DNA from 4 places in the Nostoc sp. DedQUE02 genome. Region 2 is predicted to be linked to each of the others. Evidence: predicted binding sites of a transcription regulator. Region 2 holds the regulator's gene; each other region holds the start of a gene.

Region 1 (5,818 bases), on a different contig from region 2:
GTGAAGCTTTAAAATATAGCTGGGGCCGCAAGTAGGGTAGGGACTTTAGCAGATCACTCAGCACAAAAGTCGAAATGCTCATGAATTATTGTTAAACGCTCAACCTCGATCAGATCCACGTCACAGCTGCATTGTACAAATTCCAATGGACTCTCAAGTTAAATCGATAGTTGCGATATGTAAAGAACGCTAAAAAGCGCTTTTCGCCAAAGCAGGCGCAACACTTCGTTACCAACTAGGAGGAATGCATACAACTTGATTTGTTGATTGACAACCTACTACGCTCAATATACATTCTCGATCAACTTATGCTTTTAGTTGCACAAGTAAAATCTTTGAGAAGTAAGTATTAAGATGCTAGTTACTGTATGATTTTAACTATTGTGTCCAGTACTAACCACGGTTGATTTATTGCCTAGCCCCCACTTAGCCTAGCCCGTCGTAGACATTGCCTACTTTACTGACGTTGATTGAATAAAATTTGTTACCCAAAAATTATTCTTGCGACATTCACATAATTTAATCTCACGATTAGTGATTAAATTTAATAGATTAATTAATTATCATAAATTAGTCTAATGAAATACCAAAGATATTTTAAGACAAAATCCTAGACTGAGACGGGAAGTAGGGAGTGTGGAAGACCAAGATTTCTGCGCCCTGGCTTTGGATGGAGAAGGCAAGCCAGTGGACAGTATTACCTCAAATCCTGGTCATTGTCTGCATTTGGGACTTTTCACAAATGAAAAAGCTCATAGTGTAGCAGAACGGTTGCGGGCACCAGATATGTTTAATGGTTGGGGAATTCGGACTCTAAGTAGTTTGTCACCTGCTTACAATCCAATGGGTTATCACATTAGTTCGGTTTGGCCCCATGATAACGCTCTGATTGCAATGGGATTGCGATCGCTGGGTCTTATCGATCAAGCCTTAGAAATATTCCAAGGTTTATTCGACATGACTCAGCAGCAACTTTTTTGCGGCTACGAACGGAACGGTGATAATGCTCCAGTGCAGTATCCAGTGATTTGGAATTCGAGCGTTCTGGGACTAAGACTGCTTGTCGCGTTGCTAAAAAACGCGGCAATCTGCGGGTAGTTATCGAAGCATAAAAAGAGTTGGGAGTGGATAATTCACTACTCCCTATTTGATGATTGGTGCGATCGCGCGCACTGCTATCCATTCCAACAATCCAGTGTTAGTCTACTTCATCGCCAGTGTGTAGAGTTCTCAAAAGCTGCTCTGTCAGCTCGATCAATTCAGATACAGAATTTTGCGTAAGTTGTGTAGTTTTGAAGCCATGAGCAATAGAATTACGTAATGGGAGTGCATTCATTAGTAATTGATACTCAGATTTTGAAATTACACCTTCAGTTGCTAATTGCTTTACTAAGTAGTGTGGATCAAATCTTTCTAAACTTAGCTCTTCCTTTTGGGCAATAAGTCTCAAAGTTGCTTCTACCAAAGACCAAGAATATAAGATGGCTGATTCTGGATGTTGCGTTGTAAGTTGCCTTGCTACTTGCAACTGTGATTCTATTTCATGTTCTTGAAGAGAAGTCTCTGCTTTGGGAAAATACGTTGTATCCTCCGGGTTGGTCATTACTAATTCAAATCTCCAACCAGGATGTTTTTCTACTGCTTGAGCTAAATTACCTAAATATTGATTAGAAGAAGAGTTAAGTGAAGAGCGTGACTTGACTTCAATAACTACATTTTCTTCTCCCCGACGTACTATCATGTCAGGGCGATAGTGATTAAGGAAGTCAGGCAAGTCTTCTGGATTTGGATGAAAAAAAACTTCGTAACCCTTATCACGATACTCCTCTGCTAGTTTCAGCAATCGCTCTCTTTCTAAGTTTGCAGTTGGAGTTTCCATCAAGAGCCGAGAATAACACAATGTTAATTTTCTAGCCTAGCGATGCGATCGCCTCAAATTCAAAAATGCTAATAAATTTCTACTCAAAAAAATTAAGGATGTAAAAACAACAACCATTTACACCCAAATTGCTAACAGACGCGATTAATCGCGTCTCTACATTATGCTTCTTCTGAATTATCTCTTTTATGTCCTGGGGATGCTTCGTAAAGTGCATCAAGATGTTGACGCGCATCTTCAACGTTAATCGAACGCATTACCAAAAGTGGTTCTTTAATTAAGTTTCCAGCGTTATCTAATAACTCTGGATGGGGTACAAACTGTTTTTTTGATGAATAATAACCAGAGTTACGTTGGTTATTCATTGGCGAGGAATTCGTTGGGTAAGTTCGCTCCCGATCGAAACTGAACATAATCAGGTTACGGATTAAGTTGCCAACAGCTATAAATGCAAGGATTGTAAAAGCAAGAATGTAAAGCAGATGTAACATTGGATTTTCCTCCGAACAGCAATTTTTAAAACTTTATTTTGTAACGCTTTGTTTCGCCGATACTGTACTCACAGCTAAGACGAGTATTCTACGCACTTTTCAGGCGCTTACATTTATATGGAGCTATTTGTCAACCGTTATTTCACTTACGGTAGCATAGGATACATTGTTTTGCTAATCCAGTTAATGTTAAGAAATTGTTAAGAGTTTTTTACTATCTTTTTAACGATTGATTTACCATCTTGCGTTGACGCTTCCTGGGTAAGTCTTGAGACATCGCTAAGTTGTCTGCCGAAATTTAGCCCTTAGACTTCACGTCCTTGACGAAAGCGCATTGCGACATTCCAGCATTCTGTTACTAATTCATGCCAAGGCATTAACGTTGCCATATCAATTCCGACTTGTTTATCAGTTGCATTAAATAGCATCTTCGCCGTATTTAGTTCATCCTGTGCTTGCTTAACCCGCAAGAGCAAGTCAGATTGCTCTTGGTCACTCATAAATGAGAGTTCCTCAGTTTCGAGTAAATGGCGCGATCGCGTAAACCAATGCTGAAAATCTTCCAGCAACGGATCTAAAACCGTTTTCAACAACTCAGTCCCTGGTAAATTTGAGTCTGACATAAATGAGAGCGATATTTCAAACTTGCTTACTAATATTAACGTTATTTACGTTTCTTAATACTTTTTAGATTTCTCTCATAATTTGTTGATGTAAAATTTTGTAACAAAGAGCACAAAATTTATTATATAGTCTTGATATCTGGTTTGTACAGTGCCTTTGGACAGGCATCTATAGGCATATATGACAGCGAGTTGCAATTCATAAAAGAATTTAGCGATGTTTACGATGGGCTACGCCTATGCGGGCAATCCTGAAATTGACACTCAGGTAACAAATCAAAAATTTATCTTTATCCCCGATCACAAATTAAGTCAGTAGTTGGAAGATAAAGCTTAACTGGCAAAAATCAAAGTAGTTATAGTTGAATAAGCCTACAGATTCAGATAAATCACCTTTTGTAATCACCTCGCCAACGGTTCAGCAGCCAATGTCGTCAAATTCATCAAATCAGTCACAACAGTCAGAACAAGTTGAAAAAATTTATTTACCGCGTACCAGCGAATCGGAGAACTTAAAAAAGATTCGCCACACTGCTTCCCATGTTATGGCAATGGCGGTACAAAAGCTGTTTCCCAAGGCGCAAGTTACAATCGGCCCTTGGATAGAAAACGGTTTTTACTACGACTTCGACAGTCCAGAACCATTTAGCGAAAACGATCTTAAAGCCATCAAGAAAGAGATGGTGAAGATTATCAATCGTAAATTACCAGTAATTCGGGAAGAAGTCAGCCGCGAAGAAGCCGAACGCCGGATTCAGGAAATTAAAGAACCTTACAAGCTAGAAATTCTGGGAGATATCAAAAACGAACCAATCACCATTTACCACCTGGGGAATGAATGGTGGGATTTGTGTGCGGGGCCCCATCTGGAAAATATCAGCGAATTAAATCCGAAAGCAATTGAACTAGAAAGCGTTGCCGGCGCTTATTGGCGTGGGGATGAAACTAAAGCCCAATTACAACGCATCTACGCCACCGCCTGGGAAAGTCCAGAACAACTCGCTGAATACAAACGCCGCAAAGAAGAAGCGTTGCGGCGAGATCATCGCAAACTTGGTAAAGAACTGGGTTTATTTATATTTTCCGATCTAGTAGGGCCGGGTTTACCTTTGTGGACACCTAAAGGCACTTTGTTGCGGAGTACTTTAGAAGACTTCCTCAAACAAGAACAGGTAAAACGGGGTTACTTATCTGTAGTAACACCTCACATTGCCAGAGTAGATTTATTTAAAACTTCTGGACATTGGCAGAAATATAAAGAAGATATGTTCCCTTTAATGGCAGACGATCAAGAAGCTGCTGCACAGGAACAGGGCTTCGTGATGAAGCCGATGAATTGTCCTTTCCATATCCAAATATATAAGAGTGAGTTACGCTCTTATCGGGAATTACCGATGCGACTGGCGGAATTTGGAACTGTTTACCGCTACGAACAATCAGGCGAATTAGGCGGTTTAACACGAGTGCGCGGTTTTACTGTAGATGATTCTCACCTATTTGTTACCCCAGAACAACTCGATAGCGAATTCCTCAGCGTGGTGGATTTGATTTTGTCGGTGTTCAATAAGCTGCAACTGAAGAACTTTAAAGCTAGACTCAGTTTCCGCGATCCTGCTAGTGATAAATACATTGGTGACGATGAAGTTTGGGACAAAGCTGAAGGTGCAATTCGCCGTGCAGTTGAAACCTTAGGGATGGAACACTTTGAAGGGATTGGAGAAGCGGCTTTTTATGGGCCTAAACTCGACTTTATCTTTAGTGATGCCCTAGATCGGGAATGGCAATTAGGAACTGTACAAGTAGATTACAATTTGCCAGAACGCTTTGAGTTGGAATATGTCGCCGAAGATGGTGTTCGCAAACGCCCTGTGATGATTCACCGCGCGCCTTTTGGTTCACTGGAACGGCTGATTGGGATTTTAATTGAAGAATATGCGGGTGATTTTCCTTTATGGTTAGCGCCAGTGCAAGCTAGATTACTGCCAGTGGGTGATACACAATTAGACTTTGCTAAAGATGTGGTGGCGAAGATGCGTGCATTGGGCATCCGTGCAGAAGTTGATACCAGTGGCGATCGCTTGGGTAAACAAATTCGCAATGCAGAGAAAGAAAAAATACCCGTGATGGCTGTGGTGGGAGCTAAGGAAGTGGAAACTAACACCTTAAGTATCCGTACCCGCGCCTCTGGAGAATTGGGAGTTATCCCTGTCGATGAGGTGGTAGATAAGATGAAGGATGCGATCGCAAAGTTTGAGAATTTCTAAAATCTAACCGCAGACGCACACTAATTATAATTGGTGTGCGTTTTTTTCGTGGATTGGAGCATTAGCTAGCTGGTAGGTTTTGGTAAGGGTGCGATCGCGTTCTACTTACAAGTTGAAACCCTAATTTTGCAGTAAATTTTAAACTTTCTGCATAAAGTAGAATTTTACAAAGAAAGCAGGGGGCTGGGGAGTCAGGGAATCAAAGTTATGAGGTGAATTCACAAATATTAAAAACTCGTTAACGGAGTTTAGAGGTGGATTCATCCAGTTCAAATACTCATTTTAATTTTAACTTTTCACGGCATTTAGAATGTCAAAAAGTATCACAGACAACAAAACTTTTCTCCTCCACCGCACTTAAGAAAACTTTCTGATTTATTCAACACTGATAGCATAGATTTAAAGACTTGTGGAATCTGCTCTTCGTAAACAGACTGGACTTGCATAAATTAATGTCAATAATTTTTGACTAACATTATGAACCGCTTTACCTCTATTTTGCTGGCCGGCTTGATAGCATCTGCATCAGCTTTGGCTATTTCTCCAAAAGCTGATGCTAAT
Region 2 (5,818 bases):
TCCTTTGGAATAGCGGCGCAGGAGCTTTTTACGGGCATCAGCTTGGGATAAACCCACTAATTCCAACAGTTGGGGAATGCGTTGGCGTTGGACACTTTGGGGAATTTGGAATAGCCCAGCAGCTAGCTGTAAAAACTCCCAACCAGTGAGATAGTCATACAAATAGGGATTTTCCGGCAGATAGCCGATATGTTGCTTAACACTGCGATCGCCTATTGGCTTACCCAATAATAATCCCCGTCCAGAAGTGGGATGAATAATTCCCAGCAATAATTTTAAAAGCGTGGTTTTACCAGCACCATTAGGCCCCAGCAACCCAAAAGTTTCGCCTTTGTAAACCGTTAAAGAACAGTTTTTCAAAGATACGACTTTTTGATTTAGCCAAAAACCGGTGCGATAGACTTTTCGCAACTCAGAAGTTAGGACTACTGGCGGAGTGTCTGTCGTATTAAGTTGAGAATTAGGGTCATCTGCAACAGACTTCATCTCGGTTAAATCACTATTTATCAGCTTGGTATTAATTAAAAATTACCCGGTAGGCTGATAATAACCATCACCAAGCTGTGTGTCAATTATCCGAAATAGGAGACTTGCGAAGAAGCAAGGGAACAGGAAAGCAGAGGAGCAGAGGAGGCAGGGGGAGCAGGGGAAAAGGTTATGGTTCGGCAAGCTCACCAACCAGGTTAAAGGGAAAAGGAATAAATTTAATCTTTCCTCTTTTCCCTTTACCCTTTTCCCCTTTCCCTTTCCCCATTACCAATGCCCCATGCCCAATATCCAATTTGACTCTTTTCATAGAACTCCCTTAGAACTGGGAATTAAGCCAGCACGTCGGGAGTCAATTTCTACCGCCTGCCGTGTTGCTCTTGCGAAGGCTTTAAATGTCGCTTCAATGATGTGATGGGAATTAATGCCATCCAATTGCCGAATGTGCAGTGTCATTTGGCTATGGTTCACCAAAGCCACAAAAAATTCTCGCACCAGTTGGGTGTCATAGGTTCCTACCCTCTGAGTAGGAATTTGCAAGCCATAGCTGAGGTGAGGCCGTCCAGAAAAGTCTAGTGCTACCTGAACTAAGGCTTCATCCAGTGGTGCAAGAAAATTACCAAAGCGGACAATGCCTTTTCTATCGCCTAGTGCTTGGTTGAAAGCTTGCCCTAAAGTAATGCCTACATCTTCGTTGGTGTGATGGTCATCAATTTCCCAGTCTCCCTTGGCTTGGACATCTATATCAATCAGCCCGTGGGAGGCAATTTGATGCAACATGTGATCCAAAAACGGAATACCTGTTGCTGCTGTGCAAGTTCCTCTACCATCCAGGTTGATGGTAACTTGCACATTAGTTTCACCAGTGGTACGGTGAACAGTCGCAATCCGAGAAGTTTCAGTTAGGCGATCGTAGTTTGAATTAATTTTGCTGATTTGCATAGGAAATTGGGAATGGGGGATGGGGAATGGGGAATGGGGAATGGGCAAGGGACAAGAATTTTACTAATACTCAATTCTCAATACTTCGGCTTCTCTAAGAGACGCTACGCGTAGCTTACTTCCCCGCAGGGGTACGCTCAGTACAAGTGCCCAATTCCCAATCCCCCATGCCCAAATTATCTTACATTCCCATAATTTCATATCCTGCATCTACATATAGAATTTGTCCGGTAATCCCACTGGACAAATCACTACACAAGAAAGCCGCAGCGTTGCCTACTTCTAGCTGAGTGACGGTGCGTCGTAGGGGAGCTACTTCTTCTACATGATGAATCATATCCAAAATTCCACCCACTGCTGAAGATGCCAAAGTGCGGATGGGGCCTGCTGAGATGGCATTCACGCGGATATTTTGTGGCCCTAGTTCAGCAGCCAGGTAACGCACACTCATTTCTAAACCCGCTTTAGCAATTCCCATAACGTTGTAGTTGGGGATTGCTCTGACACCACCTAAATATGTCAGAGTGACGATACTACCTCCCTCTGTCATCAAAGGTTTCGCTGCACCACTTAATTGCACTAGTGAGTAAGTACTAATTTCTAAGGCGGTGTTGAAACCAGAACGAGAGGTTTGGCTAAAATCTCCAGTTAAATCGTCTTTGCTGGCAAAAGCCAGACAATGGATGAGAATATCTAATTTTCCCCACTGATCGCGGATTGTTTCAAAGGTAGATTTAATTTGGTCTTCATCTTGGACATTGCAGGGAAGAAATAAGCTGGGATTGAGGGGTTCTACCAATTCCGCAACTTTTTTCTCCATTTTGCCGCGTTCATCCGGCAGGTAGGTAATACCCAGGTTTGCTCCAGCTTTGTGAAGTTGTTGGGCAATGCCCCAGGCGATCGAGCGGTTATTGGCAATACCTGTAACAAGGGCATTTTTTCCAGTCAGATTTAGCATATCAATTGTTAATGCGATCAATCATTAGGAGCATACTAGAATCTGAGGCTAATTTATCTTTGTTTTATACAGGATTTGCAAAAATGAATATTGCTAAGAGTGTTTCCTGTGACAAAAATCTTGATTTTTCCTAAAGATATTCTCAAGATATCTTTATTTGTTCTTCAAAAAACCTTTTAAATACAGCTATTGGAACTACTTATCAACAATTAGTAGCTGAAAGGATCAACAATTATGTATCATTATAAACAAAGAGTTATGAAGAGATTAGTTGGAGTATAGGAAAGTACAGAAAGGTTGACGGTGCTTTATTCATTTTTCGGGTGTATTCTTAGGTAATCAGTTTTTGTTTTTCCGGCATTGGGTAGGGGAAGGGAGATGATCGTGACACAAGATAAAGCCCTAGCAAATGTTTTTCGTCAGATGGCGACCGGGGCGTTTCCGCCAGTTGTGGAAACGTTTGAACGCAATAAAACGATCTTTTTTCCTGGCGATCCTGCCGAACGAGTTTATTTTCTTTTGAAAGGTGCTGTTAAACTTTCCAGGGTGTACGAGGCAGGAGAGGAAATAACGGTAGCGTTGCTGCGAGAAAACAGTGTTTTTGGTGTATTGTCATTGCTGACAGGAAATAAATCGGATCGGTTTTACCATGCGGTTGCATTTACGCCTGCGGAATTACTGTCAGCACCAATTGAACAAGTAGAGGTAGCACTCAAGGAAAATCCAGAATTATCAATGTTAATGCTGCGAGGTCTGTCTTCGCGCATTTTACAGACAGAGATGATGATTGAAACTCTTGCTCACCGAGATATGGGTTCTAGATTGGTGAGTTTTTTGTTAATTCTTTGTCGGGATTTTGGCGTTCCTTGTGCAGATGGAATCACTATTGATTTGAAGTTATCTCATCAAGCGATCGCAGAAGCAATTGGTTCAACTCGTGTTACCGTTACCAGGTTACTGGGAGATTTGCGTGAAAAAAAGATGATTTCTATCCACAAAAAGAAGATTACTGTGCATAAACCTGTTACCTTAAGTAGGCAATTCACATAAAAAAAATTGGAGAAAGGGGAGTTGGCGCGTGTTGTATTTTGCAAGATGACACTAATAGCTAGAGGTAAATCTAAAATTGAATAATTTCAGCTATTGCCAATTTCCACTTCTTTCCAGACAATGCTTAAAAGTAGTAGGCTGTATCTGGAAGGATTTCGGTAGCTAAAGATGACCACCGGATACATCCTCATCGCAGCAATTTTGATTTTGGGAGGCGTAATTGCCACCGTGGGCGATCGCATCGGCACACGAGTTGGCAAAGCCCGCCTCTCACTTTTTAAGCTTCGTCCAAAAAACACCGCAGTACTAGTAACAATTTTTACTGGTGGTTTGATTTCAGCATCAACTTTAGGGATTTTATTCGCTGCCGACGAAGGCTTGCGTAAAGGAGTCTTTGAGTTAGAAGATATTCAAACAGACCTGAGACACAAGCGGGAACAGCTAAAAACCGCAGAAACTCAGAAAAGTCAGGTAGAAGGTGAGCTAAACCAAGCAAGAATTGCCCAAGCAAAGGCCCAACAAGATTTACAAGCAATTAATCAGTCCTTACAGGCAGCAAATGCCAAACAAAGACAAACACAAGCTCAGTTAAACCGCACCATCAGTCAACAAGCTCAAACCCAAACTCAACTCCAACGCACTCAAGGTCAACTAGATCGGGTTGTAACTCAATACCAAAAAGCCATAGCTGAATTGCAAAGCGTTTACGACCAGAGGAAGGCACTACAGGCGGCAGTTGAACTATTGAAGACAGAACGTCAAAGACTCTATGCAGAAGCGAAAAAAGCCATTGACGAAGCCAAAACAGCAATTGAAAAACGCGATCGCGAACTTGCTAACCGTCAAGAAGCCATAGAAGCGCGCGATCAAAAAATTTCCCAACTAGATCAACTAATTCAAAAGCGGAATGTAGAAGTTGCAGCACGAGAGCAAGTGATTGCCAAACGCGAATCGCGTCTCAAAGAATTAGAAGCACAACAGGAGGAATTAGAACAAGAAGTTGCCAGACTGGAAAAATATTATCAGTCCTACCGCGACCTGCGTTTGGGTAAGCTGGCCTTAGTTCGTGGTCAAGTTCTGTCTGCTGCTGTCGTTCGTGTTACCCAACCTGCTGCTGCTCGTCAGGCAGTGGTACAACTTTTACAAGAAGCCAATCGCAACGCCAACCTCGAATTAAGCGAACCTGGTGCAAATTCTGCCAACGTAGAGCTACTGCGTGTTACCCAGGATCGGGTCGATCAACTGAGCAAGCAGATTAGCGATGGTCAAGAATACGTGGTACGAATTTTCTCGGCTGGTAATTATGTCAGGGGAGAAAAGCAGATAGAATTTTTTGCCGATACAGCGCGGAATCAACTGGTTTTTTCGGGAGGTGCGGTGCTGGCCACGACTACTGCCGATTCCAAAAGCATGACATCGTATCAGTTACAGCAACGCCTGGAAATACTAATTTCTGCTTCTCAATTTCGGGCCCGTAATGCCGGAATTGTCGAAAATGTGCAAGTAGAGGGGACTTTTCTCCGCTTTGTCAGCCAACTAAGACAGTATAATCAACCCTTGGAGATCAAAGCGATTGCAGCAGAGGACACTTATACAGCCGGGCCATTGAGAGTAAAATTAGTGGCAATAGTCAACGGAAAAATTATTTTTAGTACTTAAAAAATTTATTTGCACACTGTTATTAGTAAGATTTAAACATATTGAATAGCAGCCCAAATATTTGTTGTAATTGCATTTATTCTCTACGAGACGCTAGACCAAATTTCTAATTTTTAATTTTTAATTTCTTATGACTTTCCCGGAATTTTCACCAACGCAACCAGTGATTTTGGGGTTTGATCCAGGTCGAGATAAGTGTGGTTTAGCGGTGATGGGACTGGATCGGCAACTATATTATCATCAGGTCGTGCTAGCAAAAGAGGCGATCGCTATCATTGAGACACTACGTCAAAAATTTCCCATTTCCTTAATGGTCATGGGCGACCAAACTACAGCCAAGCAGTGGAGACAGAAACTATATCAGGAATTGACAGAACCTCTAAGTATTATTTTAGTCGATGAGCGTTATACAACCTTAGAAGCACGCGATCGCTATTGGCAAATGTACCCGCCTAAAGGGCTAATAAAGCTATTACCAAAAGGTATGCGGCAACCACCACGACCGATAGATGACATTGTTGCCATCCTTTTAATCGAAAGATACTTAAATCGTCTGACTGAATCAGCAGTTAGCCAATTTTAGATTTTGGATTAAAGAAAATATAGAACTTACGCACACTCTATGAATTCTTCTGGTGTGTCCGTGCCTTCTCTTCTCTTTGAGAGGCTGCGCGTTGGCGGAAGCCTCTCGTAAAGATGGCGGTTCGATTGCATTTTTGCATT
Region 3 (5,818 bases), on a different contig from region 2:
TATGGTGCCATGCAACTCGCGGGCCCGAATGTAATGGGTGCGCCGCGAGATGTGGATGCAGCCGTTGCTGTTTTGCGCGAAGCGATCGCCCTTGGCATTAATCATATCGACACCAGCGACTTCTACGGCCCTCACATCACGAATCAAATTATCAGACAAGCACTGCATCCCTACCCAGAAGATTTAGCGATCGTCACCAAGGTTGGAGCGCGTCGTCCTGAAGATGGCTCGTGGGTTCCCGCGATGTCGCCGCAGGAACTAACCGAAGCGATTCACGACAACCTGCGTAACCTCGGACTCGATGCGATCGATGTTGTCAATCTCCGCTTGATGGGTGACGTTCACGGCCCATCAGAGGGTTCTCTTGCAGAGCCGCTAACGACCTTAGCCGAACTTAAGGAGCAGGGATTAATTCGTCACCTCGGTTTGAGCAATGTCACACCTACGCAGTTGGCAGAGGCGCAAACGATCGCAGAAATCGTCTGCGTGCAGAATCAGTACAACGTAGCGCACCGGGAAGATGACGCTTTCATTGACGACCTCGCGAAGCAGGGAATTGCTTATGTGCCGTTCTTCCCGCTGGGTGGGTTCAATCCGTTGCAATCGTCAGCCCTCGATGCTGTCGCAGCATCACTTGGAGCCACACCGATGCAGGTCGCCTTGGCATGGCTGCTTCAGAGATCGCCGAACATCCTGTTAATTCCTGGAACGTCATCCATTAGTCATCTGCACGAAAACACCAAAGCGGCAGACCTGCAACTTTCACCGCAAACGATCGCACATCTCGACGCGATCGCTACAACTGCGGTTCAGTGAAAACATTATTGTCCAAGGCTAAAAACTAATTCTCAACTTCCGGCAACCAAATAATAAATGTAGTTCCTGGCGCATTGGGTGAAGTGAATTTAGAGTTGATTGCAGGGCTGAAAACCTCAATTTCGCCCTGCATTTGCTCTATTAGTTGTTTAGCGATCGCTAACCCCAAACCTGTACCGGGAATTTCTGTTTGCGCTTGTACACCGCGATAATGCCGTTCTCCAAGATGTTCTAAATCCTGGGGTGGAATACCGGGCCCGTTATCACTAATAACTATTCCCTGAAAATGAGCTTTTTTTTGCCCTGCCTGAATCAAAATTTTACCACCAATGGGAGTATATTTCAAAGCATTATCAATAATATTAGTTAACACTTCTCGTAATGCTTTGACATTGGCACGTACTAGAGATGAATTCTCTTGAATTTCAGTTATTAGTTTTAGCTTTCGCTCTTGGGCGATCGCTTTGGCTGATATTAATAATGGTTCTAATATATCTGCTAGGGAGCAGTCAACTGCTTTATCTCCCGTTCCTGGTAATAATAGCGGCGGTTTAGCGGATTTTTGAATAGTTGCTTCTACAAATACTCCATCTTCCGGTAGATGTAGTGGTGCTAAATCTGCCTCTGTCAAGTCAATTACTTGTTCAAATTGTTGCAGTAATTCTTTAAGGCGATCGCTTTCTCTGACAATACTATTTGCCACATCCCGGTTAGCATCTGCTGGTCGTAGTCGTTTCAATAACAATTTGCCAAAAGTCCGTAAAGCTGTTAATGGGTTACGAAACTGATGCAACAGGTTATCTAGCAAATCTTGCTGTTTTTCTTGGAGAATTTGTTGCTCGCGCAACTGCTCCTCAAACCATGCTCGGCGCTGATCTAAAATACAAGCGATCGCTAATGTTTGAGCTATCCGTTGAATCTGACTTTGCTCGTGTTCGTTCCATGCCCGGTCTTGCCTACCTGTCACTAATAACCCCATCATCACACCCTCATAAACCAGAGGTAAAACAATTTGGTTGCCACTAAGTAGGTATTCATTTTTTAGATCGGGTTGAGACGAATCTGGTGTCTCCGACTTCCGTGACGAGCTGGGAGATTCTGAACCTGCTGTCAATAACCTTCTCTGATGATTGGGTAATCTCAACGCATTTCCAACTTGAAGTTGCTTGTATGCTGTCCCCTCAGCATTCTCCTCTCCTGGCGGTAGTAATGCTGTTTCTGGGTAAATCACCACAGGAATAAGTTTTGCATCACCGGAAGGAGTTTCTATCAATTCTTGTGTTAGGTACACAATACTTAAAGTTGCTCCCAGCCCTTGGGTTAGTAGCGCTATTTGCTCTCGACACAGAGCAAGAAAATCGGAACTGGCAGACATTAACATTTTTTAGCTATTGCTCAAGATTATAGATTTTGAGGCATGATGTAAGAGAGGATACTTAATTTTTACCTCACTCATTTAATAAAGCTTAACTAAAATTTTCTTAGAGATGGTTTCTACTAGGGGATTATATTCTTAGGTAATTTTGTTTTGTCTATATTAGATATTAACTTTCTTATATTAAAAGGTTAAAAACTATTGATATTTTGAACTAGAACCTATATAATGACGACGGATTTTGTAGCTATCACTACAATCTATAGCTTGAAAGAGGAGGACAGTATATTGGCAAGGAGACGCAAAAGGAAGAGTCGTCGTCGTCAGGAAGGACGGCGTATTTTGGAACATGTGCCTCAATATAGCATCGAAAGTGGCGAAGAAAAGCCTGTGACAGCAGCGAGAAGATTCATTCAAGCTGAAGGGATTTTGCCACCTGCATTGCTACTCGTAAAGCGAAATGAACACACTACAGATCGTTATTTCTGGGCAGAAAAGGGACTGTTTGGTGCTCAATACGTAGAGGAAAACCATTTCTTGTTTCCTAGCTTGAGGGTGTTAGAACCTTCGCCAGGTCAGGAACCTCTTGCTTTAGCTAGTAGGTGAACCGATAAATGGTCATCTTAGGCATTGAATGTGGCTCCTGACTACATTAACTGGCAAAATTGCTAAGTTTATGCAAAATTTAATTTTTTTTTAGTTTGTACCTGATTTGCCAGTAAATCTAGTCCAGGTAGTTGGAAAAAAAACCTGTCTCAAACCACGCTAGATTGCATGGGTTGATACTATTTTGATGATGCAGAAGGGAGTGGGTATAGAGCCAAGCGCGTCTAAAAAGAAGAGTGAAGTTGCGCTCTTATGCCGTAGATGGTTAAAGCTTGCTCTGTCAATGAATTTAAGTTAATGAATTTAAATTTTTTCCCCACGACACAAGTCATGGGGAAAAGTGACAAAGCAGGGGTCTTGATTTCCTCCTTCCTACTTTCCATTACCTAAAGAGTAGGTCTGGTCAGAAGTCTGCATATCATAGTTAAGAGATGGTCACAAAAAGCAACAATTATTTCCCAGGCTTAAGCTGTAGAGTCCTCTGCAACTCGCTGAGTTCATCTCGATGGGCAACTACGGTTATGTTACTTGAGGAGGTTTGTTCGCTCTGAGTTGTTTCTACTTTGAGCGATACCTTCTCAAGTCTTCCAGATTTTTTCCAATAAAATAGACCACTTAAAGGCGACAGCAATACCAGCGCGAGAACAAAGGTACTGAGGCTAGGAAAAAGCAGGGATACAACCAAAGATAGACAAATAATCCCACTAGCTGCCAGTAAAGTTAGAAATATAGCTAAGAACCAGCTGGGGCGAACATTACCTTCAAAAATCACCTGGTTTTGTTCTCGGTCTACCCCTGCCACTCGGTAAGACCGCGATCGAAAATACTCTTTTAATTGAGACATTAAAGCAGCTTCGTCTTGCTCAGATACCAGTTGCACTATTTCTGTGCGGTCTTTAGTCGAGGCACGAATAAAGAAAAACAGCCCAACCGATAACAACAAGGTTAGCAGGAACGTAGATGGCAGAATAGCAGTATCCATAACTAATTGTTAGTGTTTGACTGGAGGAGACTTATTCATTATCAATTATTCGTTATACCAATTTGAACAATGATTGCGACAAATGGAGCGCCAAAAAGCGATTATTAGGGACTCTTCCACAATCCAAAGTCCAAAATCGCTCGACTAAGCGCTCACGACGAAGTTTAAAATCTAAAATGGTATTACCTTCTCCTCCCGTTAATGTAGTTTTGCCAAAGAAAAGCTAAATCCTGAGCTTGAACTTGCCATTCGGGAAAAACTTGGTACATCCGCCTGGGGCGTCCCCGTCCTTCGAGTTTCTTCCAATATCCAGTGATTGCCCCTTGGTCTTCCAAAAATTTGATTGCACTGTAAAGTACGGTATCTGAAAGCCGATAGATGGGATATTCAGTTTCTAATTGCTCGATCAACTCGGTTCCGTAGGATTCACCTTGTAATAAAACAGACAGTATGTAACAAACTGCTAGTTCCTGACAAAGGTAAGTTGGCGGAGGATTCTCAAAAAATTGATATATATCCTCAAGTTTCATGGTTAGTGAATGGCTAAAAAAATGCTTTAAAGTAAGGTCTACAATCCTTATAGCCAGTATACAGTGCTACCACTAAGTGAGTAATACATATAAAGCTACTTAGACTAGATATTCATTGCGTAAACACCAAATAATCACCCACGCCTGTAAAGTTGTGGGAAGAGTTTGCGAGTTTTAGGGGTACAAAATAGTAGACTTCTTGCAGAAGTGGGGTAAGGGGTAAAGGGGAAAACGGCGATAGAATTACCCTTTTCCTTTAACCTTTACCCTTTCCCCCCTCTTGCAAAACTATTTTTGCAAGAGGTCTAGTGTACCTCTACCCAAGCTCGATACGGTGTGGTGAGGAACGAACAGACAGTGGCGAACTCACTATCTTGGTGTCAAGTGATGCTGAACTAGTTAGAACCGCTTAAGCAATAAAATGCCATCGAAGAAATTTTACAGGTAAAATGCTATTTTGTCTGTAAAAGTTAATAAACACTTTGTTTTACAGTGATTTTCCCAATGCGAATTTTAAAAGCTTACGCTAAGGGATGTGTCTGGGTTAAGGCTGGTATGGCAGTGGAAACACTTAAGCAGTAACGATTACTTATTTCTTTGACAAGAGAATCTCTTGTCTCTTATGGCAGGTGTGATAGTAAATTTATCAAAGAAGACCTAAATTTTCACGTTATGTGGATATGGAAAAGCCCCCAAGAAACCTAACCTCTTAACCCCCAACACGTCGCGGGAAGGGGAAAATTCAAAGTCTTTCTTTATTTAAGAGAAAGATTTAGAGAGGTTTTCCATATACAGTAGACCTCTTGCAAAAGTTCTTTTTGCAAGAGGTGGGAAAATGGACTCATGTTAAAGGGGAAAGGGAAAATAACAAACCTTTCCCCCTTTCCCCTTACCCTTTTCCCGACAAATGCCAAGAAGTCTAGTAAAAAGCCAGAAAGAATACGGGGAGAGGGGGAGATGCGGTGACACAAGTAAAGAACTCTCCATATCTCCTTGTCCCCGCGTCCCTTAATCAAGCGCCCAGCACATTGGTGAACTATGTCACAAACTCCTGATGCCCCATCATCTTCCTCAACTCTTAGGGCAATTGCCCAAACTTTTCGCCTTACAGGTTGGATCAGCTTCTGGATTCAGCTAGTACTAGGCGTTGTTTCTAGCATAATTGTGTTGTTGTTCGCCATCTTTAATCAAAGAACTGGCAGTCCTAGTAATAATCCTGGGACTGGCTTTGGCGTATTTTTAGCAATTTGTGGACTGGTTGTTTTGGGTGGAGGTATTTATTTAGCTTATCGTTACACGAGAATTGGCAAACAATTGGAATCCTCCAATCCCAGCAATCGCCCTCGGAAAAGCGAGACTGTGCAAGTATTACGCTTAGGGCTGTGGGTGAATTTAGGAGGAATACTGGTGACTCTTTTGGGGGCGCAAGCGATCGTTGGAACACTGGTAGCAAGATCCATATCTCCTCAAGCGATAACTACCCAATTTTTTGACCCTACCCGAATTATT
Region 4 (5,818 bases), on a different contig from region 2:
CACCTGTTACCTGTCCCCTCTCCCCTAATCCCAATCCTCCTCAAAACGATAAGATACTCTGGTTAAATCGGTAACAGGCAATGCTGTTAAAAATTTCTCAATTTTTGCTTTCTTTTGTGATTATCAGTGCCTTGATCTTGGGAGGATGTTCAACACAGCAAGTCGCTTCTAATAGCTCTTCTCCAAACTCGACAGCTACCTCGACCACAACCGAGGCAAGCACCAAGACAACTACTGAAGCAACATCTGTATCTCAAACTAGTAGTGAGAGCATTCCTGGACTGGCAGATTTACCGCGCCTCGAAGGCAAGGCTACTGTGGTAATCACGGTTAAAGGTTCGCCGATTACTATCGAAGTAGACGGCACTGATGCCCCCATTACAGCTGGCAACTTCGTAGATTTAGTGCAAAAGGGGGTTTACGATGGTTTAGCTTTCCATCGAGTTGTACGCGAACCTCAACCGTTTGTAGTTCAAGGGGGCGATCCTCAAAGCAAAGACCCGAAAGTTCCAGCAGATAGACTGGGAACAGGTAGCTATATTGACCCAAAAACGGGAAACGCTCGTTATATACCTTTAGAAGTTAAGCCCAAAGGTTCGGATACTCCGATTTACAATAAACCATTTGATGCTACTGCTCAACCCGTCGTATTGCCTCATAAACAGGGTGCAGTAGCAATGGCGCGATCGCAATCACCAGATTCCGCTTCTGCCCAGTTTTACTTTGCTTTAGCTGATCTAGCATTTTTGGATGGTAACTACGCCGTGTTTGGCAATGTCACTCAAGGCTTTGATGTAGTAAACAAAATTCAGCAAGGCGATCGCATTGACTCCGCTAAAGTCACTCAAGGTGCTGAAAACTTAAAAACGCCTGGAAAGTAGGAGGAAGAGGGCAGGGGAGCAGGGGAGCAGGGGGGCGAGGGAGATAGTAAAAAACTCTTAACTCTTAACTCCTCACTTTTAACTTCTAACTCCTAAATTGGTCAAAATTGTTGTTACTGGTATTGGTCTAGTTTCCGCCTTGGGTGGAAGCTTAGAGGATAGCTGGCGAAATTTAATCGCAGGTAAATCTGGAATTCGATTACATCAACCATTTCCAGAACTTACACCACTTCCTCTAGGTTTGATTGGTGAACAACCATCTGAGTTGACAAGGTTAACTCAGATGGTTGTTGCTTCTGCTTTACAAGATTCTGGGTTAGTTGCACCTTTAGCTGATTGTGCTGTAGTCATTGGATCGAGTCGCTCTTATCAAGCATCTTGGGAAATGCTGGCGCGGCAAATGTATAACGCGAATCATTTCCCCGTGTCCTCTTTTGGAAATTGGCTAGATATATTACCTCATTTCAATGCGATCGCAGCAGCGCGACAAATCGGTGCATCAGGTATAGTTTTAGCACCAATGACAGCTTGTGCTACTGGAATTTGGTCTATTGCCCAAGCAGCTATGCTTATACAAACTGGGCAATGTCAACAAGCGATCGCAGGTGCAGTGGAAGCACCGATTACACCTTTAACTTTAGCTGGGTTTCAGCAGATGGGTGCTTTGGCAAAAACTGGGGCTTATCCCTTTGATTTGCACAGAGAAGGCTTAGTCTTGGGTGAAGGCGCGGCTGTGTTTGTCTTAGAATCAGCAGAGTTTGCAAAGCAGCGTCAAGCAAAAGTGTATGGTGAAATTCTCGGTTTCGGCTTAACTAACGACGCATATCATAGTAATTCACCAGAACCCGAAGGGAAAAGTGCGATCGCTGCTATCAAACAATGTCTAGAACGTAGTTGTCTCTTACCAACTGATATCGATTACATTCATGCTCATGGTACAGCTACCCAGCTAAATGACCAGATGGAGAGTATGGTAATCCAGCGTTTGTTTCCCCAAGGCGTGGCGGTTAGTTCCACCAAGGGAAGCACAGGTCATACACTAGGGGCATCTGGAGCTTTAGGTGTAGCTTTTTCTCTCATGACACTAAAGCATCAAATATTACCGCCTTGTTTAGGATTGCAGCAGCCAGAATTTCATTTAGATATTGTTACAGCCGCACGTCTAAGTAAAATTCGCCAGGTACTATGTTTGAGTTTTGGCTTTGGTGGACAGAATGCCGCGATCGCGTTAGCAGCTCTTTAGCTCCCTTGTCGCCTCCTCAAGTCAAAAACCTAAAACGTTCAACATCTACTTGTTACTATAGTTTTGAAAAATAAATTGTGATTAAAAGGGAATATGAATGGCGATTGCTATTCGACAAGCTCGTGACGACGAACTTGAAGCGCTGATTCCGATACTACTGTTGGCAGAAGAATCGGAGCGTGCACTGCGATGGGGGCTTGCTAACCTCGTTGATGCTGTATATCGCATGGACGACAACGAATACTTGGTTGGTGCAGCAACGATGAAATGGCGCAGCGACCCCTGCGAAATTATGGAACTTGGTATAGCCCCTGAGTTTCAAAGGCAGGGTTTAGGTAAGGAGTTCGTTGCTTGGTTGATTCAAGAGGCGAGGCAACGCGGCAAGAGGCAGATACTCGTCGGCACGTCTAATTCAAGTCTTGACAACATTGCTTTTTATCAAAAGTGCGGATTTCGGATGGATCATGTGCGCCATGACTACTTTTGGTATTTACCTCAGCCAAGCTACGAAAATAGCATTCAGATTCAGGACTTGCTCGTATTTCGTTTCGATTTGGTGCCATGCTCAACTAAGAAAAAAAAACAAACTCCAAGAGGAAAAGCAAATTAGCTATGAAAGCTAAGGTAAAATTGGTTCTTCAGGATGAAGAGAGAGAATGCCTGCTCACCGGAAAATTTACAGATTAATTGAGATAGTAGCTTAAATATAGGTATAGCTACTTTAAGCTTGAGTGACTAGTGCTATGTACATTGAATCATTATCGATAGCAACCTTGGAGCAAGCAATTCACTTAAGAGAGGAAGTTTTCCCAGGTGTGAGTAATAGTAGTGATAGTCCATCGCTGGCGGCAAGTTTATATCGAGATGAATATGCTCAATGGTTTTCAAACAGTGGAATTACCCAGCTCAATTACTGGGTTGCTATCGATGAGAAATCTTTCCAAGTAATTGGGCTAACTGGGTTATATTGCAAAAGCGAAGACGAACAAGAAGCTGACTGGTTAGGCTGGTTTTGTGTAGCATCACAATTTCGAGGAAAAGGAATTGGAAAAGAGCTATTAGACTTTACCATCGACTTAGCACAAGCAAAAGCAAAAAGGTACTTACGTTTGTATACTTGGGAACATCCTTCTTCTTATGTAGCCCGGATGCTTTATCTCAAACGCGGTTTTTACCAAATTGGTGAATCCCCAAACAACAGTGGATTTAAAACTATCTATCTTGAACTGCAACTTGATCGCGTTATTCATAGTGGATGAAGAAATTCATCTGGTTAAGATATTGCAAGGCTTTTTGTACATTCGATTATTTCAAGTGCCTGAAACGATGATTTTTCGTTCAAACTAGATCAAAAGGCGATCGCATCAATCAGAGTGCGATCGCCTTTTTTATAGATTTTGTCAAAGCCTACATCATCGGCAGCTAACAAACCAATTCCGATCGCAGGCAAAGCCTTTGATAGCAACTTTAGAGAAAGAGGCAATCAACGCTGCGAAGCGATGTCTAAAGTGAATGTATTAGTCCGGATACTGCTTTGCACATAAAGCAGAATATACAATAAAAAACTGTAACAAAAACTACAAAATTTATCATTTTTCAAAAAAAAAGGATAAGCTTAAGTACAGATGAGATCCGGTTCGCAAAGATACCGTGATTAGGAGAAAATTTATGATTTCAAGATCCTCGTTGCTGTCAGAACCTGCTTCGCCAGCGCATATATGCCCCTTTGACCAAGCGTGTAGTTACTTAGAAGCGGCAGCTAAAGAATTAAATTTAAATCAGGGTTTGCTAGAAATTCTCAGCCACCCGCGTAAAGTTGTCACGGTTTCGATTCCCGTGAAACTAGATAATGGGGAAATACAAGTTCTCGCTGGACACCGAGTGCAGCACTCTGATGTCTTAGGCCCATACAAGGGCGGAATTCGTTACCATCCGGCTGTGACATTGCGCGAAGTATCTGCTTTAGCAATGCTGATGACCTGGAAATGTGCCTTATTAGGTATTCCTTACGGTGGTGGGAAAGGTGGCATTGCTATAGATCCCAAACGCTACAGTGTTGGTGAATTAGAGCGAATCAGTCGCCGTTATATCAGCGAGTTGATTAAAGATATTGGGCCTTCCGTAGATATTCCTGCGCCAGATATGGGTACTTCTGCCCGTGAGATGGCTTGGATGATGGATACTTACTCTGTAAATGTTGGTCATGCTGTACCAGGAGTTGTAACTGGAAAACCCCTTTCGATTGGTGGTTCTCTGGGACGAGAAATGGCAACCGGACGTGGCACAATGATTATTGTCCGTGAGGCATTAGCAGACCGAGGTAAATCCTTAACAGGAGTGCGAGTAGCTATTCAGGGTTTCGGTAACGTCGGCTGTGCCGCAGCAGAATTACTACATGAAGCAGGCGCGAAAATTATCGCCGTTTCAACTGGTGCAGGGGGAATATTCTCTGAAACTGGCCTTGATATTCCCAAATTAAAAGTCTACGCCGCTGAAAATCGCAAGAGTATTGTCGGTTTCCCGCAATCTGTACCAATTAGCAATGCAGATTTATTAACTCTACCCTGTGATGTCTTAATACCAGCAGCTTTGGAGAACCAAATCACTGAAGAAAATGTCAATCAGGTGCAGGCGCAAATTGTCGCAGAAGCAGCTAACGGCCCGGTTACTCTTGAGGCTAACTTGGCCTTAGAGGCGCGGGGTGTGACAGTGTTACCAGATATTTTGGCGAATGCTGGCGGTGTAGTAGTCAGTTATTTAGAGTGGGTGCAAGGTCTTTCTTACGTATTTTGGGATGAGGAGCGCGTCAACCGCGAAATGGAACATTTGATGGTGCAAGCTTATCGCAAGGTGATTCATCAGTCGGAGGTACGGCAAATTTCTTTAAGGTTAGCAGCTTATACACTGGGGGTAGGTAGAGTGGCTCAAGCGTTGACCGACAGAGGTCTTTATCCTTAATATTTGGGCATAGACAGCAGTTTTTAATTGAATAGATAACATATGAGGGCACAACTATAATATTGTGCCCGTTATATGTTATGAATAGTCTGTGTTTCTGTTAAGCGATCGCTACAACATAACTAGTGGTCTATCGCATTATGACTCGCCAGAAGGTGCAGCAGCGTGGATCAAGTCTGGCTTCTCGTCATTAGGAGGACGCTCAATAGTTTGATCTGATGTGGGACGTTGATGGCGATCGCTAGTTTGGATCTGTACAGGTTTACCCGTCTCAATTGACTGGTAAAGTGCTTGAATAATCGAAACATCAATCAACCCTTCCGTACCTGATGGTTCTGGATCTTTATCTTCGAGAATACAATCAGAGAAGTAGGTAAATTCAGCCGCTAGTTGATCGTGATCCTCAAAGGTACGCTCTTGAGTTTCACCATTAATTGTTAAGTAATGCTTGATTTCTCCCTGCCAAGGATATGCAGGGTCTACCCGTAAATCGCCTTGAGTACCTACAATTTGATAGGTTGAAACACTAGCACCTCCAAAGCTACAGGTAAATGTTGCCAATCTTTCATTCGGGAAGCGCAAGATAACGCTAGCCATTTCTTCCACTTCGCTGAAGCGTTCTTCTCCTTTATTGGCAGCTACAGCAAATACTTCAATTGGTTCATCTTGAAATAGATAACGTGCAGCATTAATGCAGTAGATGCCAATATCATAGAGCGTGCCGCCACCTGTAACA

What was found. The regulator NtcA, encoded in region 2, controls nitrogen genes in cyanobacteria. The targets are predictions, from matches to a motif close to TNTGTANNNNNNNNTACANA.
Region 1: RMX98_RS35050 (DUF2605 domain-containing protein) is a predicted target of NtcA. The motif match lies at 3,091-3,110, and genes of this name have one in related genera.
Region 3: RMX98_RS09975 (DUF3155 domain-containing protein) is a predicted target of NtcA. The motif match lies at 2,432-2,451, and genes of this name have one in related genera.
Region 4: RMX98_RS32310 (Glu/Leu/Phe/Val dehydrogenase) is a predicted target of NtcA. The motif match lies at 3,689-3,708, and genes of this name have one in related genera.

What each region holds. Positions count from the first base shown of each region.
Region 1 is NZ_JAVRBY020000108.1:3,282-9,099, reverse strand. It holds gene RMX98_RS35070 (DICT sensory domain-containing protein) at 1-82, opposite strand, end outside; partial or broken gene RMX98_RS35065 (amylo-alpha-1,6-glucosidase) at 637-1,112, shown strand; gene RMX98_RS35060 (hypothetical protein) at 1,199-1,879, opposite strand; gene RMX98_RS35055 (DUF2973 domain-containing protein) at 2,041-2,370, opposite strand; gene RMX98_RS35050 (DUF2605 domain-containing protein) at 2,676-2,993, opposite strand; gene thrS (threonine--tRNA ligase) at 3,422-5,257, shown strand; gene RMX98_RS35040 (hypothetical protein) at 5,735-5,818, shown strand, end outside.
Region 2 is NZ_JAVRBY020000026.1:50,305-56,122, forward strand. It holds gene RMX98_RS19760 (ABC transporter ATP-binding protein) at 1-486, opposite strand, end outside; gene RMX98_RS19765 (hypothetical protein) at 656-796, opposite strand; gene hisB (imidazoleglycerol-phosphate dehydratase HisB) at 793-1,428, opposite strand; gene fabI (enoyl-ACP reductase FabI) at 1,610-2,386, opposite strand; gene ntcA (global nitrogen regulator NtcA) at 2,765-3,436, shown strand; gene RMX98_RS19785 (DUF3084 domain-containing protein) at 3,605-5,095, shown strand; gene RMX98_RS19790 (pre-16S rRNA-processing nuclease YqgF) at 5,226-5,678, shown strand.
Region 3 is NZ_JAVRBY020000008.1:20,591-26,408, forward strand. It holds gene RMX98_RS09965 (aldo/keto reductase family oxidoreductase) at 1-816, shown strand, start outside; gene RMX98_RS09970 (ATP-binding protein) at 842-2,197, opposite strand; gene RMX98_RS09975 (DUF3155 domain-containing protein) at 2,480-2,797, shown strand; gene RMX98_RS09980 (cofactor assembly of complex C subunit B) at 3,249-3,779, opposite strand; gene RMX98_RS09985 (PadR family transcriptional regulator) at 3,962-4,309, opposite strand; gene RMX98_RS09990 (DUF3611 family protein) at 5,348-5,818, shown strand, end outside.
Region 4 is NZ_JAVRBY020000078.1:21,676-27,493, reverse strand. It holds gene RMX98_RS32335 (peptidylprolyl isomerase) at 81-881, shown strand; gene RMX98_RS32330 (beta-ketoacyl-ACP synthase) at 979-2,124, shown strand; gene RMX98_RS32325 (GNAT family N-acetyltransferase) at 2,222-2,734, shown strand; gene RMX98_RS32320 (GNAT family N-acetyltransferase) at 2,868-3,383, shown strand; gene RMX98_RS32315 (hypothetical protein) at 3,473-3,607, opposite strand; gene RMX98_RS32310 (Glu/Leu/Phe/Val dehydrogenase) at 3,793-5,082, shown strand; gene RMX98_RS32305 (Gfo/Idh/MocA family oxidoreductase) at 5,221-5,818, opposite strand, start outside.